Regions from separate parts of the Enterocloster citroniae genome, predicted to be linked through region 2. Evidence: riboswitches for the same ligand, from Rfam matches in the RefSeq annotation. Region 2 holds a riboswitch; each other region holds the start of a gene.

Region 1 (3,281 bases), on a different contig from region 2:
GGAAGTGCATTTGCTTTGTAATCTATGTGAAGGGGAGAGTACGATGTATCAAGACGATATAAATGAATGTAGCAATGGAAATGGATGCGGCAAAAAAGGCTGCGGCAGCGGAAGTGGGTGCAATAGCGGAAATGGATGCGGCAGCGGATGCAGATGCAATGACTGGTGCTGCTGCCGGGGACCAGCCGGGCCTCAGGGAGCCACCGGCCCCCGGGGAGCAGCCGGGCCTCAGGGAGCCACCGGCCCCCAGGGAGCAGCCGGGCCTCAGGGAGTTACCGGCCCCCAGGGCCTTCAGGGACCCATGGGGTTCAGAGGTGAGGTTGGACCCACCGGCGCCCAGGGAGCAACAGGGGCAACAGGCGCTACCGGCAGTACCGGGGTTATGGGACCCATAGGCGCCCAGGGACCTGCCGGCCCCCAGGGGAACACGGGAGCCACCGGCCCTCAGGGGGCGGCCGGTCCCACCGGCCCTCAGGGACTCCAGGGGCCTGCGGGACCACAGGGAAACCCGGGGATCACCGGCCCCCAGGGACCATCGGGAGCCACCGGCCCTCAGGGACCTGCCGGCCCTCAGGGAAATCAGGGAGATACAGGTCCTGCGGGAATAACAGGCCCAACAGGAGCCACCGGACCTGCAGGCGCTACTGGTGTCACCGGTCCTACCGGCCCCACCGGTGTGGTACCCAACGACATATTTGCTTCCTTTATCAATTTTGCGGCACTGTATGTCAATGCACAGCAGATACCCATGGGAATTGGCGTGGCGGACGACACAGGTAATATTGTGCTGACCGATCCCACCCATATCACTCTCCAGCCAGGATATTACTCCATTTTTTATGAGGTGACCGTACTGTATTCTGAAAAGACATATATGCAGATCACGCCGTCCTATAACGGCGGACCTCATATTGAATATGGGATCTATTTCATGACCGGGGAAGGACGGTCCAGTGCGGTGGGATCTGTCTCCTTTATCATTGCAGTTCCGGAGGAGACCACATTTACTTTGACCTATAACAGTCCTCTTCCCGGCCCGGAGGGATCACTGACCATGGTGATCTTCAAACTGAGGAGATAAAAGCGGGGATATAATATATTAAATGGCATATATTGACTTTTAATATCACGGGTAGTATACTGAAGCAAGAAAATCAAGAGGGGTGCTGGGCTTGCTTGGCTGAGATGGGACTTAGGTTTCCGAACCCTGACACCTGATCTGGATAATGCCAGCGTAGGGAGTATTCAGACCATGTCTGTGATGTCCCGCCAGGATTGTCCTGGCGGGATTTTTATATTCTGTTCTGTTGGAGCATCCTATGGGACAATAAGAGAAAAGGAGAGAATTATGAACGCAAGTGTAGCAATTCAGACATTACCGGAAGCAGAGAACGATGAGGAGCTGATCCGCATTGTGGACCAGGTCATTGATTATATCAAAAGCACCGGGTTAAACTATTATGTAGGACCGTTTGAGACGGCCATTGAAGGCGACTATGACCAGCTTATGGATATTGTGAAAGAGTGCCAGCACATTGCCGTCAGGGCAGGTGCGCCATCCGTGGCGGCATATATCAAGGTATCCTACCGCCCTGAAGGAGATGTGCTTACCATTGAAAAGAAAGTTACAAAACACCACAGGTAAATTCTGGTCCTGTTCGGCCATTGTCACCATACTCATATTGTGGCAGGCTGCCGTGTCCATGGGAATCATAGAGGGCTTTATGCTGCCCTCGCCTGTCCATGTGGCGCGTACCTTTGTGAGCGAGTTTCCTGCTCTGATGGACAATGCCAGGATTACTTTGACGGAGGCAGCCCTGGGCCTTGGATTTGGAATTGCAACCGGATTTTTTGCCGCAGTACTGATGGACCGGTTTGAGCAGGCATATAAGGCATTCTATCCCCTGATCGTCCTGACCCAGACGGTTCCGGCTGTGGCCATGGCTCCGCTTTTAGTGCTGTGGTTCGGGTATGAGATGACGCCCAAAGTCATACTTATTGTCATCACAACGTTTTTTCCTATCACCGTGGGACTTCTCACAGGTTTTAAGTCCGCTGATCCGGACGCAGTGAACCTTCTTCGGGCAATGGGGGCGGGCCGTATGCAGATATTCCGTTACCTTAAGCTTCCCGGAGCGCTGAACCAGTTTTTTTCCAGTCTCAGGATTTCAGCATCCTATGCAGTGGTAGGCGCCGTGATCTCAGAATGGCTGGGGGGATTCGGCGGACTGGGCGTGTACATGACACGGGTCAGAAAGGCATTTTCATTTGATAAAATGTTTGCAGTGATCTTTCTTATTTCAATGATCAGCCTGCTGCTTATGTGGCTGGTGGAGCTGCTTCAGAAAAAGTGCATGCCCTGGGAAAAACGTTAAGAATTAGTTGGATAGAGTAGTGTACTTTCGGAATCTTCGAGAGCACACAGTAGGATTCAGGAGGAGAATATGAAGAAAAAAAGATACGCAGGAGTCCTTGGGGCGGCTGTGCTTGTAATCATGCTGTCAGGATGCGCGGCCCCGTCCGGTCAGGAGAAGACGTCACCCGGACAGGAGGCAGCCTCATCAGGACAGGAAGCGGCGCCATCCGGGCAGGAAGCGGCACCGGATAAAGATCAGGCAGGAGAGGAGACGTCCGGGCAGGCGGAGGGTCCGCCAAAGGAGATCACCTTTGTACTGGACTGGACGCCTAATACCAACCACACAGGAATTTATGTGGCGGAGGAAAAAGGATATTTTAAAGATGCAGGACTGGAGGTAAGCATTGTGCAGCCGCCGGAAAACGGAGCTGAGGTTTTGGTTGCCTCAGGCAAGGCACAGTTTGCAATGTCCTTCCAGGACAGCCTGGCGCCTGCGTTTTCAGGGGATACCCGGCTGCCCGTGACTGCGGTGGCAGCTGTTATCCAGCACAACACATCCGGCATCATTTCCCGCAAGGGGGAAGGGATGGACAGGCCCAAAGGGCTGGAAGGCATGAAATATGCCACATGGGATCTGCCCATAGAAAAAGCCACCATCCAGGACGTGATGGAGGTGGACGGCGGTGATTTCAGCAAAGTACAGCTGATTCCCAGTATGGTAACAGACGAGGTTACGGCCCTTAAGACAAAATCAGTGGACGCTATCTGGATCTTCTATGCGTGGGCCGGCGTAAAGACAGAGATCGAGGGGTTGGAAACGGATTATTTTGCATTTGCGGACCTGAATCCTGTATTTGATTTTTATACCCCGGTCATCATTGCCAATAATGATTTCCTGGAACAAGAACCTGATACGGTCAGGGCG
Region 2 (3,281 bases):
TCACTTCGTGACTCCCTAGTCACATAAGTTTTCTTTTCTAAGTTTTTCTCTGGTTTTAATTCTATATAATAATTCCTGCAATGTCAAGTCCTTTTTCTTATGTAAAATGATCATCATTCATCAAATATACTGACAATCTCCCCATTGAGTATCCGGTTCATATTCTTAACCGCACAAAAGTTGCCGCACATAGAGCATGTATCTTCCTTTTCCGGTTTTGCGGATTCCCTGTAGCTCCTGGCCTTTTCAGGATCCAGGGACAATTCAAACATCCGCTCCCAGTCCAGATTCTTGCGGGCAGTGCTCATCTCATGATCCCACTGGGCAGCTCCCTTGATCCCCTTTGCAATATCCGCCGCATGGGCCGCGATCCTGGATGCAATGATTCCCTCCTTTACATCATTTACATCCGGCAGCCTCAAGTGCTCTGCCGGAGTCACATAGCAGAGAAAGGATGCGCCGCTGGCCGCTGCCAGGGCTCCCCCAATGGCTGCTGTTATATGGTCATATCCAGGGGCAATATCTGTTACCAGGGGGCCCAGTACATAGAACGGCGCTCCCTTGCAGATGGTCTGCTGTATCTTCATATTGGCCTCGATCTGGTTTAACGGCATATGTCCCGGTCCTTCGATTATAATCTGAACATTCTTATCCCACGCCCTCTGCGTAAGCTCACCCAGCGTTACCAGTTCCTCTATCTGTGAAATGTCCGAGGCATCAGCGATACATCCCGGACGGCAGGCATCTCCCAGGCTCAGGGTCACATCATATTCCTGGCAGATATCCAGTATCTCGTCAAAATGCTCATAAAAGGGATTCTCCTGTCCGGTCATCTCCATCCATGCAAAGATGATGGAACCTCCCCTGGACACGATATTAGTCAGACGCTTTGCCTTCTTAAACCGACCTGCCGTTCTCCTGTTGATCCCAATATGGATGGTCTGGAAATCCACGCCGTCCTCCGCATGCATTTTTACAATATCGATCCATTCCCGGGATGTGATATCCTTTAAGGGCTTATGGTAATATACCACCGCATCATAGATGGGAACCGTGCCGATCATGGCCGGGCATTCCCTGGTCAGTTTCTTCCTGAAGGTACGGGTATCCCCAAAAGAACTGAGATCCATAATAGACTCTGCCCCCATCCGCACTGCGTCATTTACCTTTTCCAGTTCCATGTTGAGATCCATGCAGTCCCTGGATGTGCCCAGATTAACATTGATCTTTGTTTTCAGCATGGAGCCGATCCCATTTGCCTCCAGGCATTGGTGGCGTTTATTGGCGGGAATGGCCACTTTGCCTTCCGCCACCAGCTTCATCAGCTCTGCAATATCAAACTTCTCCTTTTCAGCCACCTTTTTTAATTCCTTTGTCAGGATGCCCCTTCTGGCTGCATCCATCTGCGTTGTGTAGTTCATGATTCTCCTCCTTATTTTCTTTTGTGGAAAATAAAAATGGCCCGCTCCGTTAAGGAATGGGCCATGAATCACTCATGCTGTACAGCAACCTCGCATATTCCGCGCGATTCCTGTATGTTCCATATTTCCCTACGTTGGCATTATCCAAATCAGGTATAATAGGTCGAAGTTCGATTACTTCCTCTCAGCCTGCGCTACAAGCTCCCTGTTGTAATTGTATCGGACGTGTACATTGGATACCGGGTCCAAATTTATATATCCTTTACCAGTTTATTCGGTAATTCCCTATCTGTCAACCCCTTTTTTCACACCTCAGGCTTCAGATTCACCCGTGTTTCTCCGGGAGGGCAGACGGTGCTTATCCCCCCATGCACACATCATATCCAGAATGGGGATCAGTGACCTTCCCCGCTCTGTCAGGCTGTATTCCACTTTCGGCGGGATCTGGGGATACTCCTCCCTGTGTACCAGCTGGTCGCTCTCCAGTTCCTTCAGGGTGACGCTCAGTGTCTTATATGATATCTCACCAATATACTTTTTCATCTCATTAAAGCGCACCACACCAAATTCCATTAAAGTGTAGAGGATCGTCATCTTATATTTTCCATTGATCAGAGACAGGGTATAGCTGAAACCAGTGTCTCCCAGACATGCCTGGGATATACGGCATTTTTCCATTTCACACTCTCCTCTAGGTAAGTATATAACTTTTAGTTTAGTATCTAACTTTAAAGTTAGTATCTCACCTGAATGTTCGTACTTGCTTTTTATAATGGTACTGTTAAAATTATAATATGTTGTAATGGAAAAGTCAATGGACCATAAGGCAGATGATTCCAGTATTAACACTAAAAAGGAGATTTATGAATACAGTACAATCTAAAAAGCACACCACGACACAGGCGGACATGCACGACACACAAAGCAGACAATACACGGTTTCAGGAAATACGGCTCTTTCTAAGGAATGGGAACTGAATATTCCCAGCATCATCCATACCAGTCCTTTGGAATTCAGGAAACTGACCATACATGACCGCACCTGGGCTGCTCCCATTCTGGCAGCGGAAGACAGTCTGGCATCCGATGGATGCTTTGGGACCTTCTTTCTTTGGGGCAGCGCATATGGAATGACGGCAGCCAGGATCGACAACAGGATGATCCCAAAGTATAGCACAAAGGAGGGGCTGTTCTTTTCCTTTCCAGCGGGCAGCGGTCCCCTCAAACCGGCAATCCTTCAGATGAAACGGTTGTCAGAACAGCAGGGACAGCCCCTTTTGATCAGGGGCATGACCGAAGAGCAGAAAAACCGCCTGGAAAAAGAGTTCCCGGCCCAGTTCACCTTTGAGGAGGTTCGCAGCAGTGCGGATTATATTTACGAAGCAGAAGTCCTTGCAGGGCTGGGCGGCAAAAAACTGCACAATAAGCGCAACCACTGCAACCGGTTTGAACAGGAGTGCCCGGACTGGCGCTTTGAACAGCTCGGCAAAGAACATGCCAAATCCTGCCTTGATCTGCTAAACAGCTGGGAAGAAGATCACAGTGGGCAGGAAGGCGGTATGGCCGAGGCGGAAAAAGAAGCCATTCTGACAGCCTTTAAGCATTACGACCAGCTGGGGCTGGAAGGCGGCGTCATCTATGGCGGGGACCGTCTGCTGGCATTTACACTGGGGGAGCCTGTTGGCAGGAACGGGTTTGATGTAAGGTTTGAAAAAGCCGACATCTCAGTCCACGGCACATACCAGATGATCAACCGGGAATTTGTCCGCCATCTTCTTAAGACCCATCCGGGGCTTCGCTATATCAACCGGGAAGAAGATATGGGCATGGAAAACCTGAGAAAGGCAAAGGAGTCCTATT
Region 3 (3,281 bases), on a different contig from region 2:
TGGAACCGCCATTGACCAGCTTCACGATTCCACTCCGGAATCCGCAGGTGCGCTTATAAGCGTATTCCCTGAGGCCAGACAGGTGGTGGAGACAGAGATTGAGAACATGCTGAACAACCATATCAGTCCCCAGGATACGGCTGCCAATATGGCAAAGCAGATCAACAAGGCAATTGAGGAATATAATCTGCTAAATGAGTGATAATAGTTGTATTGTGACGCGGTCACATGGATGAAAGGGGTTTGGAAATATGAAAACACAGGTTTGGGCCCACAGGGGCGCATCCGCCTATGCGCCGGAAAACACATTGGAGGCATTTTCGCTGGCAGCAGAGCAGGGGGCGGACGGGGTGGAGCTGGATGTGCAGCTGACCCGGGACCATCAGCTGGTAGTAGCCCATGATGAGACCATAGACAGGGTGAGTGACGGATTTGGTTATATTAAGGATCACACCCTGAGCCAGCTGAAAAAACTGCATTTTAACAAACTGTTTCCGGAGTACCGCCAAGCTTCCATCCCTACCTTAAGGGAGGTCTATGAACTTTTAAAACCCACGGGGCTGGTCATCAATGTGGAACTGAAAACAGGGATCGTCCGGTATGAAGGGATTGAAGAAGAGGCGCTTTCACTGGCCGCTGAGATGGGGATGAAGGACAGGATCATTTACTCCTCCTTCTACCATCCAAGCCTTGTTAGGCTCAGGGAATTGGACCCCTCTGTATATACCGGCCTGCTGTATTCGGACGGCTGGCTGGACGTGGCCTCCTATGGAAGGAACAGGGTCCATGTAAATGCCCTCCACCCTGCCTTGTACCATATGCAGGATAAGGATCTGGTCCCCGCTGCCATGGCCTGGGAGTTAGGGCTCCATGTGTGGACCGTCAATGAAGAACCCCATATGGAAATGCTGGTAAAACAGGGCATAGAGGCCATTATTACAAATAAACCCGATTTGTGCCGGTCCGTGGTTGACCGGATGGGGTGAAAGGATTGGTTGAATGGTAAAATTAGTGGCAGTTGATATGGACGGCACTCTGCTGGGCCCGGATGGGCATATATCCGTGCGCAATGCCCATGTGATCCGGTGTATGCAAAATGCAGGCGTAGAGCTGTTGGTATGTACGGGCAGAAGCTATGCGGATGCCCTGCTGCCTTTGGAGGAAGCCGGGCTGAAGGCAGCGGTCGTATGCATGAACGGGGCATCTGTCTATGACTGGAAAGGACGGCTGATCCATAAACAGGAGCTTGCCCGGTCCCAGGTGGAACATATACTGGAATGCTGCCGGAACGAGGATGTTATCTTTGATTTTATGACAGACAGGGGGAGCTGCACCATTGCCGGTGAGGAGGAGTTCAGGGAATGTTTTGAGCGCGATATCCTTCTTCCCATGGCGGAATACTCCTATGAGAATATAAGACGGAGATTTACGCTGATACCGCCCGGTGAACTGCTTTGCAGGGGATTGGAGTTCTATAAGATATCCGTGATCCATGAATCCCGCCAGGTTCTGGAACAGGTAAAGGAGCGGCTTAAGGCAGTGGAAGATCTGGCAGTGGCCTCATCCTTTATCACCAACCTGGAACTGACCCATATTGAGGCCCAGAAGGGCAAGGCCCTGGCCGCCTATGCATCCATGAAGAATATACGGCTGGACCAGGTCATGGCCATAGGTGACAGTGAAAACGACTATTCCATGCTTTCCATGAATCTGAAATATACGGTTGCTATGGGAAATGCCATGGAACGCATAAAAAATACAGCCAAATGCCAGACCCGTACCAATGCACAGGACGGGGTGGCCTATGCTATTGAGAATCTGGTCCTGTACAAGGAGGCCGGCAGGGCGTGACGGAACATGAGCAAAATTGACCCAATGCATTGACAAAGCAAATAACCAGTGCTATGCTTATTGACAACAGGGAGCTTGTAAAGCAGGCTGAGAGGAAGTAATCGAACTTCGACCTATTGTACCTGATTTGGGTAATGCCAACGTAGGGAAATATGCGCCGGTTAATTGATTGTATATCATGGTTCATATCCCACGGGGTATGGGCCTTTTGTTTTTCATATCCAGAAGCGGTCAGAATATCCAGGATCGAGTACACCATAAGATAATGGAGGAAATAAGTATGAAAATGAGTGTTAAAAAGTTGGCGGTAAGCGCCATGCTGGTGGCTTTGGCAGTGTCACTGTCCAGTTTTGCGATCCCTATCGGAGCGTCCAAATGTTTTCCCATCCAGCACCTGGCAAATGTGGTTGCAGGCGTGTTCCTCGGCCCGGGGTACGGTGTGGCCATGGCATTCTGCACCTCGCTGATACGCAACCTTATGGGCACGGGAAGCCTTTTGGCATTTCCGGGAAGCATGATAGGAGCCCTGATCTGCGGCCTGGCGTACCGGTATTCCGGTAAACTGATGCTGGCCTATGCGGGAGAAGTTTTTGGCACCGGTATCGTGGGCGGTATCCTGTGCTACCCCGTGGCAACCATGGTCATGGGCAAAGAAGCAGCCATATTCGCCTATGTGATGCCGTTTCTGATGAGCACGCTGTGCGGCACTGTGATCGCGGCATTTTTAATCGGGGTGCTGTGCAAGTCCGGGGCATTTAAATATATGAAGCATTTGCTGGATACGGATATCCAGCCGTCTAAGGCAGTGGGAAAATAAATACCGGTGGAGATACGGACACCGGTGGAGAAACAGATAACGGTGAGGATACAGACACCAGTGAGGAAATGGATACAGCGTCATGATACATAGAGAATGGATAAAAGAGATCAGAAATACCGCCCCGCGGATCCACTGCATTACCAATTATGTGACAGCCGGGGATGTGGCTAATATGATACTGGCTGTGGGCGGTTCGCCGATCATGGCTCAGGGGATCAGGGAGGTGGAGGACGTAACCACCATCTGTCAGGGGCTTGTGCTGAACATGGGGACCCTGGAGGAAGAACGGGTGGATGCCATGATCCTGGCCGGAAAAAGGGCGGCGTCACTGGGGCATCCCATTATCCTGGATCCCGTGGGTGTTACCGCATCCGGGTTTCGCCGGGCATCTGCTTTAAGGATCTTAAGGCAGGTGCCTGTATGCGTCATCAGAGGAAATGCATCCGAGATCTGTGCACTGGACCAGGCGTTTGGGGGAATGGACCGCGGAAATGTATGCGGTGTGGATTCCTGTACAGATTCCGTCATGGACGGACAGGTCTCATCAGCCCTGTCCCTGGGACGCCGCACCGGCGCAGTGGTTGTAATGACCGGAAGCGTGGATGTTGTG

What was found. A riboswitch is a leader RNA that binds a small molecule or an ion and turns the genes downstream of it on or off. The one in region 2 is predicted to bind thiamine pyrophosphate.
Region 1: linked by a shared signal. The riboswitch ahead of ABID13_RS13050 (thiamine-binding protein) and the one ahead of thiC (phosphomethylpyrimidine synthase ThiC) in region 2 are both predicted to bind thiamine pyrophosphate.
Region 3: linked by a shared signal. The riboswitch ahead of thiW (energy coupling factor transporter S component ThiW) and the one ahead of thiC (phosphomethylpyrimidine synthase ThiC) in region 2 are both predicted to bind thiamine pyrophosphate.

What each region holds. Positions count from the first base shown of each region.
Region 1 is NZ_JBEPLZ010000008.1:129,029-132,309, reverse strand. Features, by position in the region: gene ABID13_RS13055 (collagen-like protein) at 44-1,081, shown strand; TPP riboswitch at 1,150-1,259, shown strand; gene ABID13_RS13050 (thiamine-binding protein) at 1,349-1,645, shown strand; gene ABID13_RS13045 (ABC transporter permease) at 1,614-2,375, shown strand; gene ABID13_RS13040 (ABC transporter substrate-binding protein) at 2,445-3,281, shown strand, end outside.
Region 2 is NZ_JBEPLZ010000003.1:133,731-137,011, reverse strand. Features, by position in the region: gene thiC (phosphomethylpyrimidine synthase ThiC) at 114-1,421, opposite strand; TPP riboswitch at 1,530-1,639, opposite strand; gene ABID13_RS04685 (winged helix-turn-helix transcriptional regulator) at 1,734-2,099, opposite strand; gene ABID13_RS04680 (DUF2156 domain-containing protein) at 2,285-3,281, shown strand, end outside.
Region 3 is NZ_JBEPLZ010000006.1:71,121-74,401, reverse strand. Features, by position in the region: gene ABID13_RS09750 (ABC transporter substrate-binding protein) at 1-202, shown strand, start outside; gene ABID13_RS09745 (glycerophosphodiester phosphodiesterase) at 252-986, shown strand; gene ABID13_RS09740 (Cof-type HAD-IIB family hydrolase) at 1,000-1,851, shown strand; TPP riboswitch at 1,909-2,018, shown strand; gene thiW (energy coupling factor transporter S component ThiW) at 2,132-2,668, shown strand; gene thiM (hydroxyethylthiazole kinase) at 2,751-3,281, shown strand, end outside.